3 regions of the Streptomyces sp. NBC_01591 genome follow, and region 1 is predicted to be linked to each of the others. Evidence: riboswitches for the same ligand, from Rfam matches in the RefSeq annotation. Region 1 holds a riboswitch; each other region holds the start of a gene.
The links. Region 1 has a riboswitch for S-adenosylmethionine ahead of OG978_RS11670 (aminotransferase class V-fold PLP-dependent enzyme). Riboswitches for the same ligand answer to the same signal wherever they lie in the genome.

Region 1 (6,426 bases):
CGGCCCGGCGGCCCGCCTCGACGGACGCCTCGGCCTCGCCGAGCCGTGCCTTGAGCCGGCGGCTCTCGCTCTCGGCCGCGGAGACCTGGGCGGCGGCCTCGGACCGCGCGACGTCGGCCTCGGCCCGGCTGCGGCGCAACGCCGCCTCGCCGCGCTTGACCTCGTTGACGGCGCTGCGCAGCTTGCGCTGAAGGGATTCGGCTTCCTTGCGGGCCGCGTCCAGCTCGCCGCGCAGCCGCTCCGTCTCGCTCTTCGTCTGCGAGCGGGCCCGGACGAGTTCCTCGCGCAGCCGCTCCAGTTCGCGACGGCTCTCCTCGTCGGCGCGCTCGGCGTCCGCGCGCTGGGCCTCCTCACCGGCGGCGGCGACCAGCTTCACCCAGCCCGGCGGGCGCAGCACATAGGCCGCCGCGGCCACGTCGACGGGGTCGGCGGCGGCAGGCGGCGCACCGGCCTCCAGGGCGTCGGCCAGCTCCGGCTGGCCCTCCTTGAGCCGCTCGCCGATGCGCTGCCGGAACAGCGCGTCGCCCTCCAGGGCGGCGGCCATCGCGTTCCCGGCGAACTTGGCACGCCGGGTCGGGGTGAAACGGGCGTACTGGCGCAGCTGGGCCGGGAGTTCGGTGACCGTCAGGCCGCCGAAGGCGTCCGACACCAGCGCGACGACCCGCCGCCGTACGCCTTCGGGCAGGGGGCGGTCGAGCGCCTCGACGGCGTCGTCGGCCGCCTCGGCCGACTCGGCGCCGCTATCGGGCTGCTCCACCATCCGTCACCCCAAATGTCTGTGGGCGCGGCTCCGTCAGGAGTCGGCACCCGGCCTGTCCACCAGTTCGATCTGGTCCACCGCGTTGCACCAACGGCAGCGCACCGACTCGATGGTCTCACTGACCACCTCGCGTTCCTCGACGCTGGACTCACCGGCCAGGTCGAGATGGACATACTCGACGACCTTCGAGGAGCGCGTCACGTCGAAGCGCGTGAGATTTCCGCAGAGCGTGCAGCGCCAGCGAGTCCCGTCGGTCGGCTGGGGAACCGTCGTCATCGTTGCGTCCTCTTTCGTCGAGCCTCGTGCTGCCTTGCTTCAAGGATCTCGCGGTGCGCCGTCGAACTGCGGATGTCCTTCCGTAACCCTACGGCCTCACCGCGTCCGCCCGACACGGCGAGGCGGTCTGTCCCGTTCCCTCCGCTTGCGTCATGCTCTGTTCATGATCGATCGGCGAGCTGTGACCGGCAGGCTGACCGGCGGACTGCTACGGACGGTCACCTCGGGTGGGCCACTGGTGACCCACGCCCTGATCACGGCCTGCTCCCTGGTCTTCGTGATCAGCCCGCTGTCCGGCTTCAACCCGGTCCCCGGAACCGCCGACGCCCTGCTCGCCGCCCAGGCCGGGTACTTCGAGCGCTGGGGCGTGATCCCGAGTGAGCTGTGGGACGGCTCCGCACACGCCCTGCTCACCCCGCTCACCGCCCTCTTCGTGCACGGCAGCTGGCTGCATCTGCTCGGCAACGTGCTCTTCCTGTACGTGTTCGGGGCGATGACCGAGGAGCGCATGGGCCGGGTCGGGTTCACCTTCTTCTACGTGATCTCCGGCTACCTCGCCCTGGTCGCCTACGCGGCCGCGCACGCCACGTCCGACCAGACGCTGGTGGGCGCGTCCGGGGCGATCTCGGCGGTGCTCGGGGCGTTCCTGTACCTGTTCCCCAGGGCCCGGGTCACCAGCCTGTTCCCGTTCCTCTTCTTCCTGCCGCTGCGCTTCCCCGCCTGGATCGTGCTGGTCTTCTGGTTCGTCCTGCAGTGGCTGGCGGTCCAGGGCGCGGGCAGCGGGGGGCCGGGCGTCGCCTATCTGGCCCATGTGGTGGGCTTCGCCCTCGGCTTCCTCTACGCCTGGGGGCGTTACCGGCGTACGGATAGAGTGAAGGCACCAGCCACGGCCACCGAGGGAGAAAGCCAGCCTTGATCACCGCGATCGTGCTCATCAAAACCAGCGTGGACCGGATTCCCGAGATCGCCGAGGCCATCGCCGCGCTGGACAGTGTCAGCGAGGTCTTCTCGGTCACCGGTACGTACGACCTGATCGCCATGGTCCGGGTGCCCAGGCACGACGATCTCGCCGATGTCATCCCCGGCCGGATCAGCAAGATCCCGGGCGTCGAGGCCACCGACACGCATGTGGCGTTCCGTACCTACTCGCAGCACGACCTGGAGGCCGCCTTCGCCATCGGCCTCGACGCTTGAGTACGCACTTCACCACCGCGCAGCACTTCGGCGGGGGACGGGCCCACAGGCTGCCCGTCCCCCGCCGAAGTGCTGTGTGCCGTCAGAGCTGCGCCGCACCCCGGTCCGGGACGCAGCGGCCGTCCTCGGTGCGGTACTTCCACTGGGCGCCCTTGCTCACGAGCTCCTTGACCGCACGGACGAAACGCTCGATGTGCTCGTCCGGCGTACCGGCGCCGAAGCTCACCCGGATCGCGTTGAGCAGGGGGGTCCCCCCGGTCGAGCCTGTTCGAGACTGGGGGAACTCGCCCGGCTCGGCCTCGGGCGCGCCGCACTCGCCGACCTCCTGCGGGTCGCTGCCCAGCAGGGTGCGGACCAGCGGGTGGGCGCAGAAGAGTCCGTCGCGGACCCCGATGCCGTACTCGGCGGAGAGCGCGGCGGCGAAGTGCGAGCTGTTCCAGCCCTCCACCACGAAGGAGATGACGCCGACCCGCGGGGCGTCGTCGCCGAACAGCGAGAGCACCTTGACCTCGGGAACCTCGGCGAGGCCCGCCCGGACCGCGCCCACGAGGTGCTGCTCCCGGGCGACCAGGTTGTCGAAGCCCGCCTCGGTGAGCGCCTTGCAGGCGGAGGCGATGGAGTACACGCCGATGACGTTGGGGGAGCCGGCCTCGTGGCGGGCAGCGGTGGAGTGCCACTCGACGTCCACGCCGCCGTCGGTGCGGCGGGCGACCTTGCGCGAGGCGCCGCCGCCCGCGAGGTAGGGCTCGGCCCGCTGCAGCCAGTCGGCCCGGCCGGCGAGGACGCCCGAGCCGAAGGGCGCGTACAGCTTGTGTCCGGAGAAGGCGACCCAGTCGACGTCCAGCTCGGCGATGTCGACGGGGTGGTGCGGGGCGAGCTGCGCGGCGTCCAGCACGATCCGGGCACCGTGCGCGTGCGCGGCGGCGGCCAGCTCCTTCACCGGCCACAGTTCGCCGGTGACGTTGGAGGCGCCGGTGACGCAGACCAGCGCGGGGCCGTAGGGCTCGCGGTCGGCGAGCGCCCGCTCCAGCGTCTCGACGGCCTGGGCGGGGGTGCGCGGGGCGTTCAGGTAGGTCACCCGGGCGTCGCGCCACGGCAGCAGCGAGGCGTGGTGCTCGGTCTCGTAGACGAAAACCTGGCAGTCGGCCGGGACGACCGCGGCCAGCAGGTTCAGCGAGTCGGTGGTCGAGCGGGTGAAGATCACCTGGTCGTCGGCGCGGCAGCCGAGGAACTCCGCGACGGTCGCGCGGCTGTTCTCGAAGAGGTCCGTGGAGAGCTGCGAGAGGTAGCCGGCCCCGCGGTGGACGCTGCCGTAGTACGGGGCGTACGCGGCGACGTCGTCCCAGACACGCTGCAGCGCGGGGGCGCTGGCGGCGTAGTCGAGAGCGGCGTAGGTGACCTCACCACCCGTGACCAGCGGAACCGTCACATCCCTGCCCAGAACCGACAGAGGGGCACAAAGCGACTGGTCGGCGGCAGCGGTGAAGACAGACATGGCGAACTCCCGTAAGAGGCAGGCGAAACGCATGCGCCGGCGGATACGCGGCAGCGCAGCGGAAAGAGAAAGAGGGTGTGCGGAAGAGGGCCGAAGGCCCTATCGCATTCGCGTGCTCACAAGAGACTCCCTAGGGACCAGGACCCCGGGGGTTGGCATTCACAGATGCCGAGGGGCCCGCGCTTGCCGCAGACCTCGCTGCCTACGGCCTGGTCTTCACCCGGGGCACCCCGCCACGGACGGAGGGTTGCCGGACAGCGGGCCGGGGCCGTAGTCGCTGTCACTCATGACCTGCCCAGCATCTTGCCATACGTACGAAAACGCGCAAGGCGCAGTCCAGGATCCGGACTGCGCCCCTGCGCCACATTTCCGCCCGTTCAGGCGTTGCTGACCGCCACCCAGCGCTCCAGCGCGCGTGCCGCCGCCCCCGAGTCGATGGACTCGGCGGCCTTCGCGATCCCGGCCGCGAGCTGCTCGTTCAGCGTGTCGTCCGTCGGGTCGAGAGCCGCCAGGGCCGCCGCCGAGTTGAGCAGCACGGCTTCCCGGGCGGGCCCCCGCTCACCGGCCAGCACGCGCCGGGCCACGTCGGCGTTGTACGAGGCGTCCGCACCGCGCAGGGCCTGCACGGGCACCAGCTCCAGGCCGACGTCGCGCGGGTCGAACGCCTCCTCGCGCACCGTTCCGTCCCGGACCACCCAGACCCGCGAGGTCGCGGTCGTCGTCAGCTCGTCCAGGCCGTCGTCGCCGCGGAAGACCAGCGCCGAATTGCCGCGCTCGGCAAGGACACCGGCGACGATCGGCGCCATCTTCAGGTCGGCGACACCGACGGCCTGGGAACGCACCCTGGCCGGGTTGGTGAGCGGCCCCAGAATGTTGAACGTCGTCGGCGTGCCGAGCTCCTTGCGGGCCCTGGCGACGTAACGCAGTGCGGGGTGGAACTTCACCGCGAAGCAGAAGGTGATGCCCGCCTCCTCGGCGACCTCGACGACCCGCTGCGCGCTGAGGTCCAGGTTGACGCCGAGCTTCTCCAGCACGTCGGAGGAACCGCTCGCCGACGAGGAGGCGCGGTTGCCGTGCTTGACGACCTTGGCGCCGGTGCCGGCGATGACGACCGCCGACATGGTGGAGATGTTGACCGTCTTGGCGAGGTCGCCGCCGGTGCCGACGATGTCGACCGTACGACCGGGCACGTGGATGGTGTTGGCGTGCTCGTACATCGCCCGTACCAGGCCGGACACCTCGTCGATCGTCTCGCCCTTGGCACGCAGGGCCACCGCGAATCCGGCGATCTGCACATCGGACGCGTCACCGCTCATGATGCGGTCCATCGCCCACGCGGTGTCGTCGGCGGTGAGGTTCTCGCCGCGCATCAGGGGGTTCAGCACACCGGGCCAGGAACGGTCCGCCACGCTGTCGCCGCCGATCGGGGTCACAACGTTCATGGTCCGCTCCTGGGTCCACAGCCGGTAAAAGGGATCACCTCCACCCTATCGAGCGCCAGGGGCAGCAAAGAGCCCCGTCCATCGAATGGACGGGGCTCCTGCTGTGGCGATCAGTTCAGGCGATCAGTGGTGACCGTGGCCGCTGGTGATCTCCTTGTACTCCTCGACGGTGGGCTTGGCGATCTGGTTGTTCTCGCCGAAGTAGCCCTTGCTGAGCCGGGCCCGCAGCTTCTGCAGGAGAGACACCTTGCGCTCGACACCGTTCTCGTCGACCGTCGGGCCGATCTCGACCGGCTTGTACTGCTCGTGCGCGGTGAGCGTGTGCAGCTGCTCGGGGCCGAGCGGCTCGTGGATCTCGACGAACTCACCGTGCGGCAGGCGCTTGATGATGCCGGACTCGCGCCCGTGCAGCACCTTCTCCTTGTCGCGGCGCTGGAGGCCGAGGCAGATCCGCCGGGTGGCGACGAACGCGATGACCGGGCCGACGAAGATGAAGATCCGGACGAACCAGGAGATGGCGTTCAGCGACAGGTGGAAGTGCGTGGCCCACAGGTCGTTGGCACCGCCGATGAAGACGACGACGTACTCGGTGATCCAGGCGACGCCGAAGGCCGTCCGGGTCGGGGCGTTGCGCGGGCGGTCCAGGATGTGGTGCTCGCGCTTGTCCCCGGTGATCCAGGACTCGACGAACGGGTAGACGGCGATGATCCCGAGCACCAGTCCGAAGGCCATCAGCGGGATGAACACACCCAGGACGAGCGTGTGACCCCAGAGGTTGATCTCCCAGCCGGGCATCACTCGGATCAGACCCTCGGCGAAGCCCATGTACCAGTCGGGCTGGGCGCCGGTGGACACCTGGTCCGGGCGGTACGGGCCGATGTTCCAGATCGGGTTGATCGTGGCGATCGCCGCGATGATGGCGATGATGCCGAAGACCAGGAAGAAGAAGCCACCGGCCTTCGCCATGTACACCGGCAGCAGCGGCATGCCGACGACGTTCTTGTTGGTGCGGCCGGGACCCGCGAACTGCGTGTGCTTGTGGTAGAAGACCAGGATCAGGTGCGCCACCAGCAGACCGAGCATGATGCCCGGCAGCAGCAGGATGTGGATCGAGTAGAACCGGGCGACGAAGTCGTGACCGGGGAACTCTCCGCCGAACAGGAACATCGAGAGGTACGTGCCGACGATCGGCGTCGACAGGATCGCGCCCTGGGTGAAGCGGACACCCGTACCGGACAGCAGGTCGTCCGGGAGCGAGT
Region 2 (6,426 bases), 2.3 Mb from region 1:
GGCCCTGCGAGATCTCGAATTCAACTCGCTGACCCTCTTCGAGGGTGCGGTACCCGTCCATCTGGATCGCGCTGTAGTGGACGAAAACATCCGCACCACCGTCGACCGCGATGAAGCCGTACCCCTTCTCCGCGTTGAACCACTTGACGGTGCCCTGAGCCATGCCTAACTCCCCTATTACTGGCCCTTGCGCAGGACCGCACTTCGCGGACCCGGGTCAGAACTCACCCTCCGACAGGAGAGGGTGTGTGCGCCGGAACGCGTCGACCGCGGCTGAATGTATCTGCCCAACTGCCCTCTGCAACAGGTCAATCGGACGAGAATTCTAGGCAGCACCGAACGCCCGGATATGCGGAATTCATGAGATTCCTGGGCAAGTCGGGCCAGGCAAAGGCGACTTATGCCTCAAGCGGATCGCGCACTTTGGCTGCATCTTGTCGTGGCCGGGCGCATTCTCATATGCGGGCGGCACGGGCAGCTGGGGGGACTTCCCACACTGTACCGCGCTCAACCATGCAGAATTGCCCCCTCCGCTTCAATAAGCGGAGGGGGCAATTCGATAACGCGGTGCGGTCGGACGGGGCGTCAGCAGCCGCCCGCCACCGCCGGGATGATCGAGATGCCGGCGCCGTCCGGCGTCGCCGTCTCCAGGCCACCCTCGAAGCGCACGTCGTCGTCGTTGACGTACACGTTCACGAAGCGGCGCAGCTTGCCCTGGTCGTCCAGGACGCGGGCGGCGATGCCCGGGTGGTTCTGCTCCAGGGACTCGATGACCTGGGAGAGGGTCGAGCCCTCGGCCGGGACCTCGGTCTGGCCGCCCGTGTAGGTGCGGAGGATGGTGGGGATGCGGACCTTGACGCTCATGGTGGGTGCCCTTCCTGGAGTCTCGGGTGGTCAGCTGGTGGCGAGGCCGGCGGCGCGGAACGCGTCCAGGCTGGGGCGGATGGTCGCGGTCGCCTGTGAGGTATCGGCCACCGCGTCGAGGGTCTTGAGGCCGTCACCCGTGTTGAGTACGACGGTGGTCAGCGACGGGTCGATCAGACCGGCCTCGATGAGCTTCTTCGTCACGCCGACCGTCACACCGCCCGCCGTCTCCGCGAAGATGCCCTCGGTGCGCGCCAGCAGCTTGATCGCGTCGACGACCTGCTCGTCGTTCACATCCTCCACCGCGCCGCCGGTTCGGCGGGCGATGTCCAGGACGTACGGGCCGTCGGCCGGGTTGCCGATGGCGAGGGACTTGGCGATCGTGTTCGGCTTCTGCGGCCGGACGACGTCGTGGCCGCCCTTGTACGCGACCGAGACCGGCGAGCAGCCCTCGGCCTGGGCGCCGAAGAGCTTGTACGGCTTGTCCTCGACGAGGCCGAGCTTGATCAGCTCCTGGAGGCCCTTGTCGATCTTCGTGAACTGCGAGCCGGACGCGATCGGGATGACCAGCTGGTCCGGGAGCTGCCAGCCGAGCTGCTCGCAGATCTCGTACGCCAGGGTCTTGGAGCCCTCGCCGTAGTACGGGCGCAGGTTGACGTTGACGAAGCCCCAGCCCTCGCCGAGCGGGTCGCCGATGAGCTCGGAGCAGAAGCGGTTGACGTCGTCGTAGTTGCCCTCGATGCCGACCAGCTCACCGCCGTACACCGCCGCCATGACGACCTTGCCCTGCTCCAGGTCGTGCGGGATGAACACGCAGGAGCGGAAGCCGGCGCGGGCCGCCGCGGCGCCGACGGCGCCGGCGAGGTTGCCGGTGGAGGAGCAGGAGAGGGTGGTGAAGCCGAAGGCGCGGGCGGCCTCGATGGCCTGGGCGACGACGCGGTCCTTGAAGGAGTGCGTGGGGTTGCCGGAGTCGTCCTTGACGAACAGTTTGCCCTGCTCGACACCGATCTCACGGGCGAGGTTGTCGGCCTGGACGAGCTTGGTCCAGCCGGGGTTCAGGTTCGGCTTCTCGGCGACATCGGCGGGGACCGGCAGCAGCGGCGCGTAGCGCCAGATGTTGGCCGGTCCGGCCTCGATGCGCTTCCTCAGCTCTTCGGGGGAGCCGCTCGGCAGGTCGTACGCCACTTCGAGCGGCCCGAAACAGGACGCGCAGGCGAAAATGGGGCCGAGCTCGAAACGCTCGCCGCACTCGCGGCAGGAAAGCCCCGCGGCGGGACCGAGGTCGACGGCGTGGGCGCCGGTGGATTCCGCGGCTTCGGTGGCTTCGGCGGAAGAATTGGTGCTTACTGCAACGGTCTGCGCAGCCATGGTGGCGAGGCCCTTTCTCCTCATCTTCCTCGCGGCGCGTTTCGCCACGAGACGGAATTGGCACCTTCCCCACCTGACCTCGCGGTCGGCGGGAGGGTTGCCGGGACTTCAACGGGCCGTTCCCTCAGTCCCTCTGGATGAGCGCTGTGGCACCGGATCTTCGATCCGGGCATTTATCGGCGGACGGACCCCGGCATGCGATGGTCGTCCGCGTTGTTCAAGACTGTAACCGAAGCATCGGACTGTTGAGATAGTCGTCCGAACCGCGAGATGGATCACATACAGGGAGTATCGACCGTGCTGGAAGAGGTCGAATGCTGGCTGGCCAGGCGCTCCTGGTCGGCCGCCGACCGCCCGATGGACCGCCTGCTGGCCGCCAGGGCAAGAGCCGGGGAAGCGGGCCGCGGCAGCGTCAGTGTCGTACTGCCCGCACTGAACGAGGAGGCGACGGTCGGCGAGATCGTCGCGACGATCCGGCGCGAGCTGATGGAGAAGATCCAGCTGGTCGACGAGCTCGTGGTGATCGATTCCGGTTCCACGGACGCCACCGCGAAAGTGGCCCGGGAGGCCGGCGCCCGGGTGGTGCACCGCGACGCGATACTCCCCCGGATTCCGGCCGTGCCCGGCAAGGGCGAGGTGCTGTGGCGCTCGCTCCTGGTGACCGGCGGCGACATCGTGTGCTTCGTCGACGCCGACCTGAAGGACTTCTCGGCGGACTTCGTCTCCGGCATCGTCGGCCCGCTGCTGACCGACCCTGACGTGCAGTTCGTGAAGGCGATGTACGACCGCCCCTTCGGTGACACAGCAGGCCAGGGCGGTCGTGTGACCGAGCTGGTGGCGCGTCCGCTGCTCAATCTGCACTGGCCGCAACTGGCCGGTTTCGTCCAGCCGCTGGGCGGTGAGTACGCCGTACGCCGCTCCCTGCTCGAACGGCTGCCCTTCCCCGTCGGCTACGGCGTGGAGCTGGGCCTCCTGGTCGACGCGCTGCACACGGTGGGGCTGGACGCGCTGGCCCAGGTCGACGTGGGGGTGCGCAAGCACCGGCACCAGGACGGGCAGGCGCTCGGCCGGATGGCGGCAGCGATCTACCGGACCGCACAACTGCGGCTGTCCCGCGGCCACTTGGTGCGCCCGGCGCTCACCCAGTTCGAGCGCGGCCCGAACGGTTTCGTACCGCGCACCCATGCCGTGGACACCGAGGAGCGGCCCCCGATGTGCGAGATCGAGGAGTACGTTTCGCGGCGCGCGGCCTGACGTGGCCTGACTTCGCACGTTTGGGCGGTTCGTGATCGGGCTAGATTCCGCAACATGGTCTCCGCGCACGATGCCCAGCCCGCTGCCCGGTCCGACGCCCAGGTCCTCGTCGCGTCCAACCGCGGCCCGGTCTCGTACACCCTGGGCACGGACGGATCGCTCGACGCGAGACGGGGCGGCGGCGGTCTCGTCTCCGGGCTGAGCGCCGTCGACGACAAGCTGTGGGTGTGCGCCGCGCTCGGCGACGGGGACCGGGAGGCGGTCCGGCGCGGGGTCGGTGAGCCGGGTGTACGGATGCTCGACATCGACGCGGACGTCCACACCGACGCGTACAACGGCATCGCGAATTCGGTGCTCTGGTTCGTCCACCACATGCTGTACCAGACACCGCTGGAGCCGGTCTTCGACGCGGAGTTCCGGCGGCAGTGGGCCTCGTTCGAGACCTACAACCGGGCCTTCGCCGAGGCGCTCGCCGAGGAGGCGGGGCAGGGCGCCGCGGTGCTGGTGCAGGACTACCACCTGGCGCTGGTGCCCGGCATGCTCCGCGAGCTCCGCCCCGACCTGCGGATCGGCCATTTCTCGCACACCCCGTGGGCGCCCGTCGACTACTTCCGGCTGCTCCCCGACGACATCGCCGAGCAGTTGCTGCACGGCATCCTGGGCGCGGACCGGGCGGCGTTCCTGACCCGGCGCTGGGCGGACGCGTTCATCGGCTGCTGCACCCAGATTCTGGGCGGCACCGGGCGGACCAGGATCGGGGTGCACGGGCTCGGCGCGGACGCGGACTTCCTGCGCCGCCGGGCGCACGAGGCGGACGTGGACGAGCGGATGGCGGCGCTGCGCGAGCAGGCCGGCCCCGGCCGGAGGACGATCGTACGGGTGGACAGAACGGAACTGTCCAAGAACATCGTGCGCGGCCTGCTCGCCTACCGCGAGCTCCTGGCCGAGCGGCCCGAATGGCGCGAGCGCGTCGTCCATGTCGCCTTCGCGTACCCCTCCCGGCAGGACCTCGCGGTGTACCGCGACTACACGGCCGAGGTGCAGCGGGTCGCCGACGAGATCAACGCCGTGTACGGCACGGAGGGCTGGACGCCGGTCGTGCTGCACGTCAAGGACGACTTCGCCCGCTCGCTCGCCGCGTACCGGCTGGCCGACGTGGCGCTCGTCAACCCGATCCGGGACGGCATGAACCTGGTCGCCAAGGAGATCCCGGTCGTCTCCGACCACGGCTGCGCGCTGGTGCTGTCGCGGGAGGCGGGGGCGTACGAGGAGCTGGGCAGCGACGCGGTCGTGGTGAACCCGTACGACGTCTCGGCGACGGCGGTGGCGCTGCACGAGGCGCTGACGATGGCGGAGGACGAACGAGCCGCACGCACGGAACGCCTGGCCGCGGCGGCGGTAGCGCTGCCGCCGCAGCAGTGGTTCCTGGACCAACTGGACGCGCTGCGGCGGGAGTGAGAGCGTCCGGCAGTAGGCAGCGCGGGTGAAGGAGCGGGGCTGGGGTGCGTGCATCGCAAGGCAGAGGATTGAGGCAACGCGGAGCGTTGGTGATTGACGACAACGCCGCGAGGTGCGTGCCCCAGCCCCCGCGACGCCGCGAGGCCTACTGCCGGACGCTCTGAGCGTCCGGGGCTGTCAGATTCGCCGGGCCAGTGCCGCCAGGAAGGCGACGACGTCGCCCGGTCCGGTCAGCAGCAGGTCGGCCCGCTCGGCCAGTTCGGGCACCTCCGCGCTGCCGCTGCAGACCAGCAGGCCGGGGATGCCGTCGGGGCCCTCGGTGCGGAACTTCTCCACCGCGGCGTAAGCGGCGAGGTCGCCGAGGTCGTCGCCCGCGTACAGCACGGACTCGGCGTCCGTCTCCCGTAGGTACTGAGCGAGCGCCACGCCCTTGTCCATGCCCGGCGGGCGCAGTTCCAGGACCAGCCGGCCCGGTTCGACGATCAGTCCGTGCCGGGCGGCGAGGTCGCCGAGGGGGCCGCCCAGCGCCTCGAACGCGGCCTGCGGGTCGGAGGCGCGGCGGGTGTGGACGGCGATCGCCCGGCCCTTCTCCTCGATCCAGGTGCCGTGCCACGAGCCGGACCGGTCCAGCACGCCCGGGAGTTCGGCGCGGACCGCGGCGATGCCGGGGTGCGGGGCGGGGGCGTGGACGGTGCCGGACACGGCGTCCCAGCGTTCGGCGCCGTAGTGGCCGAGGACGACGAGGTGGTCGAGGCCGGGTACTCCGGCGAAGCCGCCGTGCCGGACCGCGACACCGGCCGGGCGGCCGGTGATCACGGCGACGGAGGCCACTTTCGGGGCGAGCGCGACGAGGGCCTCGACGGCGCCGGGGTGGGCGCGGGCCTGTTCCGGGTCCGGGACGATGTCGGCGAGGGTGCCGTCGAAATCGAGCGCGATGACGGCGCGGTCGGGGCGCGCGAGGATCGCGGCGAGGGCCTCTTGGCCGGCGGGGGTGGTGGGGGTCGGGAGTGTGGGTGCTTCGGGGTTGCTGCCCATGGGGGGAGCCTATAGCTGGGGCGCGCGGTTGGGGCAGGTGTGCGTTGCCGGGGGCGCTGTCCCGGGCCCCCGCTCCTCAATCGCCGGAGGGGCTTGAGCTAGCGGCGGCCGCGTCTTGCGGCCCTGACCCGGCGGAGGCGGTTCACCGTCACCGGGTCCTCCTCCAGGGCGCGGCGGTCGTCCAGCAGGGCGTTCAGGAGCTGGTAGTAGCGCGTGGGCGAGATGCCCAGCTGTTCGCGGATCGCCCGCTCCTTCGCCCCGGGGCCGGACCACGACTGCCGTTCGACGGCGAGCACGGCGCGGTCCCTGTCGGAGAGGCCGTCCGGGTCGTCGGGGCCATTCGTGGGGGCGGTCATATCAGCCAACATATCGCCCGCCCGAAGGGCCGCCACCTGCCAGACCCCGATCCGCCGGACAGGCCGCTGGTCCTCGTCCGCTGGTCCTCGT
Region 3 (6,426 bases), 5.1 Mb from region 1:
GCGGCCGGCCGGGCGATGCTGCAAGATGCTGAGGCAGGAAGCCGATCAGTACCAGGGGGGAGTGCCGTATGACAGGGTACGGATCCGGTGCGGACCGCATCGACACCACCAGGCCGCATCCCGCGCGGGTGTACGACTGGTTCCTCGGCGGGAAGGACAACTATCCCGTCGACGAGGAGCTCGGCAGACAGATCGCCGGGCTCTCGCCGGACACGAAGCGCATCGCACGCCACAACCGGTGGTTCATGCACCGTGCGATGCGCTGGCTCACGGGGGAGGCGGGGATACGGCAGTTCCTCGATATCGGCTCCGGCATTCCCACCGAGCCCAACCTGCACCAGATCGTCCAGAGCGCGGCTCCCGACGCACGGGTCGTGTACGTGGACAACGACCCCATCGTCCTGGCCCACGCCGAAGCACTGTTGAGCGGGACCGCCGAAGGAGTGACGGCGTACCTCGACGCCGATGTGCGGGAGCCGGAGAGGATCCTCGAACTCGCCGCCGACGTGATCGACTTCGACCGGCCCGTCGCGCTCTCCCTCATCGCTCTGCTGCACTTCGTCGGCGACGGCGGCGAGGGGGAGGGGAACCGCGAGGGGGCGTACGCCCTGGTGGAGCGGCTGGTGGAGCAGCTCCCTGCCGGGAGTTTTCTTGTGCTGTCACAGCTCACCGGTGACTTCGACCCAGAGAATGTGGAAAAGGGTGTGGCCTCGTACGCGGCGGGCGGTGTGACGCTCGTACCGAGATCGCATCGCGGTGTCAGCCGGTTCTTCGACGGGCTGGAAGTGATGGAGCCGGGCCTCGTCCAGGTCGTCGACTGGCATCCGGAGCTCAGCCTCGGCGGGCTTCCGGTGGAGACGCAGCCGGTGCCGATCTACGGTGCGGTCGCCCGCAAGCCGTAGCGGGGCGGGCGCAGGGGCCGAGGACCGTCCGGAGACGGCCCCCGGCCCCTGCACTGCCGGGGTCGTCGGCTACTTCCGCAGCTCGACCGTGAAGCCGCGCCCGGTGGAGACGGGCGGTGTCTTGATCTCCGTGATCCCGGTCGCGGGGTCGGTGAACCAGCCGGAACCGGCCGCGGCGAACTCCGCCGCCGAGTTCAGCCGGTGCAGGCGGCTGTGGTCCATGACGACCTGCGACGGTGCGTTCTTGCCGTGCACGGTGAGATCGTACGAACGGGCGGACACCTTGCCCTCGTAACTGCCCACGCTCGCACCGATCTTGAAGGCAGCGCTACGGGCAGTGTTCGGTGGCGCTTCGCGGCCGGGTGTGGCGCATCCCCGCCCTTTTGATCAATCGTGATCAGAAATCGGGCCATCCGGATCGGAAAAGTGGCGAGAACGGTCGCGAATAGTGCCTGAAGGCTCACCGAATTTCCCTATAGTGAAGCCGCGTTGATCAACCGACCACCGCAACGAGCGAAGCCTTCGTCACAGGAGATTCCGTACGATGACGACGCCCGCATCCGCGGTGCCCGAACGCCCGTCCGTGTCCCCGGCGACCACCGCCGGACGCTGTCCGGCAGGTGCCGGTGTGTCCGCCGTGCCACTCAGCGGACCCGAGTTCCACACCGAACCCCATGCCGTCTACCGCGCCATGCGGAGCGAACACGGACCTGTCGTGCCCGTCGAGCTGCCCGGCGGGGTTCCGGCCTGGCTGGTCATCGGCTACCGCGAACTCCACCAGGTCACCAGCGACGGCGGGTTGTTCCCCAGGGACGTCGGGCTGTGGAACCAGTGGGGGAAAATCCCCGAGGACTGGCCGCTGTTACCGATGGTCGGCCGCCCGATGCCGTCCATCTACTTCACCGCCGGGGCCGAGCACCGGCGTCACGCCGCGATGGTCGGGCAGGCGCTGGAGGAGGTCGAGCACTCCGAACTCCGCCGGGACTGCGAGGAGTTGGCCGATCGCCTAGTCGACGGGTTCTGTGACCGCGGCACGGCGGACCTGATCGCCGATTTCGCCATTCCGCTGCCGGTGCTCGTCCTTGCCCGGCTGGTCGGATTCCCCGATGCGGACGGGCCGCGGATCGCCGAGGTGCTCAGGGATCTGGCCGACGGCGGACCGGGCGCGCAGGAGGCCCATCTGCGGTTCGGCGAACACATGCAGCGGCTGCTGGCGGCCCGGCGGGGCGCGCCCGGAAACGACGTGACCTCGCGCATGCTGGCGTACGCCGGGGAGTTCACCGACGAGGAGTACGTACTCGACCTGATGGCCATCACGGCCGCGGGGCACCTCACCACCGCCGACTGGATCGGGAACTCGCTCCGGCTGATGCTCACCGACGACCAGTTCGCCGTCGCGCTCACCGGTGGCCGGCACAGCGTCGCCGAAGCCATGAACGAGGTGCTCTGGGAGGAAGGCCCGACGCAGATCCTCGCCGGTCGCTGGGCGGCCCGCGACACCCGGCTCGGAGGCCGGAGCATCCGTGCCGGGGACATGCTGCTGCTGGGCCTGGGCGCCGCCAACGCCGATCCGCACATCCGGCAGCACCTCTCGGCCTCGGGAGGACCGTCCGGCCAGCGCGGCAACAGCGCCCACCTGGCGTTCAGCCATGGCGAATACCGCTGCCCCTTCCCCGCGCAGGAGATCGCCGAAATCATCGCCCGCACCGGGATCGAGGTGCTGCTCGACCGGCTCCCCGACCTGGAACTGTCCGTTCCCGTATCCGAGTTGGTCCGGCGGCAGTCCGCCTTCCTGCGGGGGATGACCGCATTGCCCGTCCGCTTCGCCCCCGTCCGTCCGACAGGAGCCCCGTCTTGAACTGCCCGCACGCCGCCGCCCGGGAAGCCGCTTCGAGTGGCGGGGTCGTCGTCATCGACCCGCTGGTCCAGGACCTGGACGGAGAGACGGCATGCCTGCGTGACGCCGGTCCGCTCGCCAGGATCGAACTGCTCGGCGTCCCCGCTCTGACCGTCACCCGGCACGCCCTGGCCCGCCGACTGCTCGTCGATCCCCGCCTGGTCAAGGACATCGATGTCTGGGGGCTCTGGCAGAGCGGCGAGGTCACGTACGAGTGGCCACTGATCGGCATGATCGACGCCGGGCGTTCCATGTTCACCGTGGACGGTGCCGAGCACCGACGACTGCGTACCAAGACCTCCCAGGCGCTCACGCCGCGTCGGCTGGAGGAAATACGCCCGGAGATCGAGAAGTTCACCGCGGAGTTACTCGATGCCCTCGCCGAACAGGGCGAGAGGAGCGAGAACGGTGTGGTCGACCTCAAGTCCGTGTTCGCCCAGCCGCTGCCGATGCGGGTCGTCGGCATGCTGATGGGCGTGGACGAGGCCGAGCACCCCATGCTGATGAAGCGGTACAAGGCGTTCTTCTCCATGCTCACGCCGCATGAGGAACGCCTGGCGCTGCTCGCCGAGTTGGACGTGTTCTACGCCGCTCTCGTACGCGAGAAGACCGCGCATCCCACCGACGACCTCACCAGCGCGCTCATCCTTGCCGAGGAAGGCGGCGAACCCCTCACCGAGGAAGAGGTGGTGGGCAATCTCAAGGCGATGGTGGCCGCCGGGCACGAGACCACCATCGGGCTGATCCTGAACGCCGTACGGGCCCTGCTCACCCACCCCGACCAGCTGAACAGGGTCCTCGACGGTGAGATCCCGTGGGATACGGTGATCGAGGAGACCCTGCGCTGGGACACCCCCACCACCCATCTGCTGATGCGGTTCGCCACGGAGGACATCCACGTGGGCGACGACGTGATCGCGAAGGGCGAAGGAGTGGTGATCTCCTATCGCGCCATCGGCCGTGACATCGAGCAGCACGGGACGGACGCCGACGCCTTCGACATCACCCGGCCGACCCCGATCCGTCACATGACCTTCGGTCACGGCCCCCACATCTGCCCCGGAGCGGCACTCTCCCGCGTCGAGGCCGCCATCGCCCTGCCCGCACTGTTCGCGCGCTTCCCCCGGCTGCGGGCGGCCATCGCGGACGAGGAGGTCCGCAAGCTGCCGGTGATGACGCAGAACGACATGGAGGCCTTCCCGGTCCTGCTGCACGGCTGAGACCTGACCACCCGTCGGGCAACGTCGTCCGTGGGATACGGTTCTCGCAGGTCATGAGTTCCAGTGCACAGCCCCGGCTGACTGGACGGCACCCCGCTCCGCTGCGGGTGCTCCGGGTGACGACCGGCCCCGTACGCGGCGTATGGGGAACAGCGGACCATCGGGGCAGAGCACCTGGGGTCCATGACCTCGGGAAGGCGAAGAACCATGCTCCCCCATCTCATCCAGAACGACGACTGCCCCAGCCACGGCCCCGGTCACCACGTGCACTGGATCCATGCCAAGAAGTGCCACCAGGAGCCCGGCCAGGCCGTGGAGCTCCTGCTCACCTCCGGTGACGTCGGCGCCGACGGCTGGATCGAGCTGCGTCCCGCCTTCGACCACGCCGACGACCTGCCGAAGGTGTGGACGCATGCTCCGGCAGCCCTCACGGAACTGCTCACGGAGCACCGCGGACGTGTGTTCTGGCTGCCACGGTGGCACGCCCTGAAGCTGGTGGACTCGGCCGGCCGTGCGACTGCCCTGGTCAACGCCGGTTTCGAGGGCGGTCCGCTCTGCGCGACGACGGCTCCCGACCCGCGGCGGACCGCCGACGGGACGACCTACGGCCTGTAGGGCCTGTCCGGCGGACCTGCGGGGCGCGGCCTACGTTCCGTAGCCGCCCGTCAGCCCAGCGTGTCCGCCAGTGCGCGGTCCGCCGCGGCGCGCGACTCCTGCCACAGCGTGGTCACCGGCACCCACACATGGACTCCCTCGGGCATGCCTACGGTGGCCGCGCCGAAGGTGACACCCAGATGGGAGGGGTCTGCCGCCACGGACAGGCTGCCGACGACGTGGCCCTCGGCGGCCGCCGGGTCCGCGGTGCGTACGGCGGCGTAGGCCCGCTCGCCCGGGGACAGTACGTAGGGACCGCTCTCGGCGGGCGGTACGGTCTCGGCGGAGCCGTCGAGGCCCCTGAAGGTGATCGTGGGGATCCGGTCCATCATGCAGGCCCTGGCGCCGTTGTTGATGACGTCGATATGGGCGACGTTCCGCTGTCCGCCGGGTGCGGCGTGCACTTCGAGGGCCTTCTCCTGGCAGGTTCCGAGGCGGCTCGCGGTGCCGGCGGACGCGGCGTCGGCCGGTGCCGATGCCGCGGTGCCGGTCAGTGTCAGGGCGGCTGCGGCGGAGAGCGCGGCGGTGAGAGCGGAGCGGAGACGCATGGTGTTTCTCCCGTTGGATCGACAGCCTGCGGGTGCGGCCGGACGGCCCGTCGGCCGGGGCGGCCGACATGGACAGTGTGAACCGCATGACCTGATCTCCGCGACAGATCGGACATATCGGTTCGGTATGTCTGGTGCTGGGACGGGCCGCGCATCTGGACCAGGACGCGCTCCCCGGTTGCTGTCGAGCCGTCCCGCTTCGCGCGACCGCGGGTCCGCAGGACGAGAGCGGTCACCAGCAGCGCTCCCGTGACGAGTGCCGCCAGGAGCGCCACGGCCCAGATCCATGCGTAGTGCTCATAGGCCCAGCCGCCTGTCCGGTCATGGTGTTTGGGGCTCGGGCCCATCATCTCCACGCAGGCCGTGCCGAGCAGCATCAGCAGTGCGAAGCTCAGGACCGCCGCGACGGCCCTGAGCACCGAACGGGCTCTGCCGGCCGCCCGGTTCATCGTGCCGACCGATATCGCCCCGGCCATGAACGTCACCGGTATCAGCGCGCCGACAGCCACGGCGAAGCCGTAACCCCCACCAGGGAAGCTGTCCCGCGCCCACCTCCACAGAACGGTGCCGCCGAGTGTGGATCCGACGGCCGGGACGACGAGGCCGATCACCACGGCCACCATGCAGCCGCAGCCGAGCACGGTGTCCCGGCGGCGGCCGGACGGAGCGGCGGACCCGCGCGGTGGGCGTGCGGTGTACGCCGGCGAGCCGGACGCGGCCCTGCGCCGACCGGGCTTCCTGGAAACCGCCCACAGGTTTCAGCCTCCTCGGCCGGGGACCGGGCCGACGCGGACGGCGTGCGGCGTTTCGGATCGCAGCGCAGCTTACGGGGCGGGGGAGAGGGGGGCCGAAGCGGTCACCGGCCTCACCGCGTGCGGATCGTCGCCCTCACTTCCCGGTCCGGTTGCAGCGTGAGCGACGGGACCGGCTCGATGACGCCCGGGTCCACGTCCAGCTCGAAGCGGCGTGCCAGCACGGCCAGGATCAGCACCGCCTCGACCATCGCGAACCGGGTGCCCAGGCAGACCCGTGGGCCGCCGCCGAACGGGAACCAGGCGTACTCCGCGATGTCGTCGCCCGCCTCCGGATCCCAGCGTTCGGGGCGGAACTCCTCCGGCTCGGGGAACCACCGCGCATCGCGTTGCGTCACCCACTGGCTGGTCCACACCCGGGTGCCCTCCGGCATCGGAACACCGCCGATCCGC

Region 2: linked by a shared signal. The riboswitch ahead of thrC (threonine synthase) and the one ahead of OG978_RS11670 (aminotransferase class V-fold PLP-dependent enzyme) in region 1 are both predicted to bind S-adenosylmethionine.
Region 3: linked by a shared signal. The riboswitch ahead of OG978_RS35275 (hypothetical protein) and the one ahead of OG978_RS11670 (aminotransferase class V-fold PLP-dependent enzyme) in region 1 are both predicted to bind S-adenosylmethionine.

The regions. Positions count from the first base shown of each region.
Region 1 is NZ_CP109327.1:2,499,042-2,505,467, forward strand. Features, by position in the region: gene OG978_RS11650 (NYN domain-containing protein) at 1-757, opposite strand, end outside; gene OG978_RS11655 (hypothetical protein) at 794-1,036, opposite strand; gene OG978_RS11660 (rhomboid family intramembrane serine protease) at 1,200-1,952, shown strand; gene OG978_RS11665 (Lrp/AsnC family transcriptional regulator) at 1,949-2,230, shown strand; gene OG978_RS11670 (aminotransferase class V-fold PLP-dependent enzyme) at 2,313-3,725, opposite strand; SAM riboswitch class IV at 3,900-4,017, opposite strand; gene trpD (anthranilate phosphoribosyltransferase) at 4,103-5,167, opposite strand; gene qcrB (cytochrome bc1 complex cytochrome b subunit) at 5,291-6,426, opposite strand, start outside.
Region 2 is NZ_CP109327.1:4,837,427-4,843,852, reverse strand. Features, by position in the region: gene OG978_RS22600 (cold-shock protein) at 1-163, opposite strand, end outside; gene OG978_RS22595 (MoaD/ThiS family protein) at 586-864, opposite strand; gene thrC (threonine synthase) at 895-2,232, opposite strand; SAM riboswitch class I at 2,250-2,376, opposite strand; gene OG978_RS22585 (glucosyl-3-phosphoglycerate synthase) at 2,530-3,486, shown strand; gene OG978_RS22580 (alpha,alpha-trehalose-phosphate synthase (UDP-forming)) at 3,541-4,944, shown strand; gene otsB (trehalose-phosphatase) at 5,122-5,979, opposite strand; gene OG978_RS22570 (DUF3263 domain-containing protein) at 6,078-6,335, opposite strand; gene OG978_RS22565 (hypothetical protein) at 6,337-6,426, opposite strand, start outside.
Region 3 is NZ_CP109327.1:7,610,905-7,617,330, forward strand. Features, by position in the region: gene OG978_RS35255 (SAM-dependent methyltransferase) at 69-902, shown strand; gene OG978_RS35260 (hypothetical protein) at 972-1,205, opposite strand; gene OG978_RS35265 (cytochrome P450) at 1,447-2,760, shown strand; gene OG978_RS35270 (cytochrome P450 family protein) at 2,757-4,019, shown strand; SAM riboswitch class IV at 4,069-4,178, shown strand; gene OG978_RS35275 (hypothetical protein) at 4,227-4,634, shown strand; gene OG978_RS35280 (DUF4232 domain-containing protein) at 4,685-5,221, opposite strand; gene OG978_RS35285 (hypothetical protein) at 5,170-5,844, opposite strand; gene OG978_RS35290 (cytochrome P450) at 6,087-6,426, opposite strand, start outside.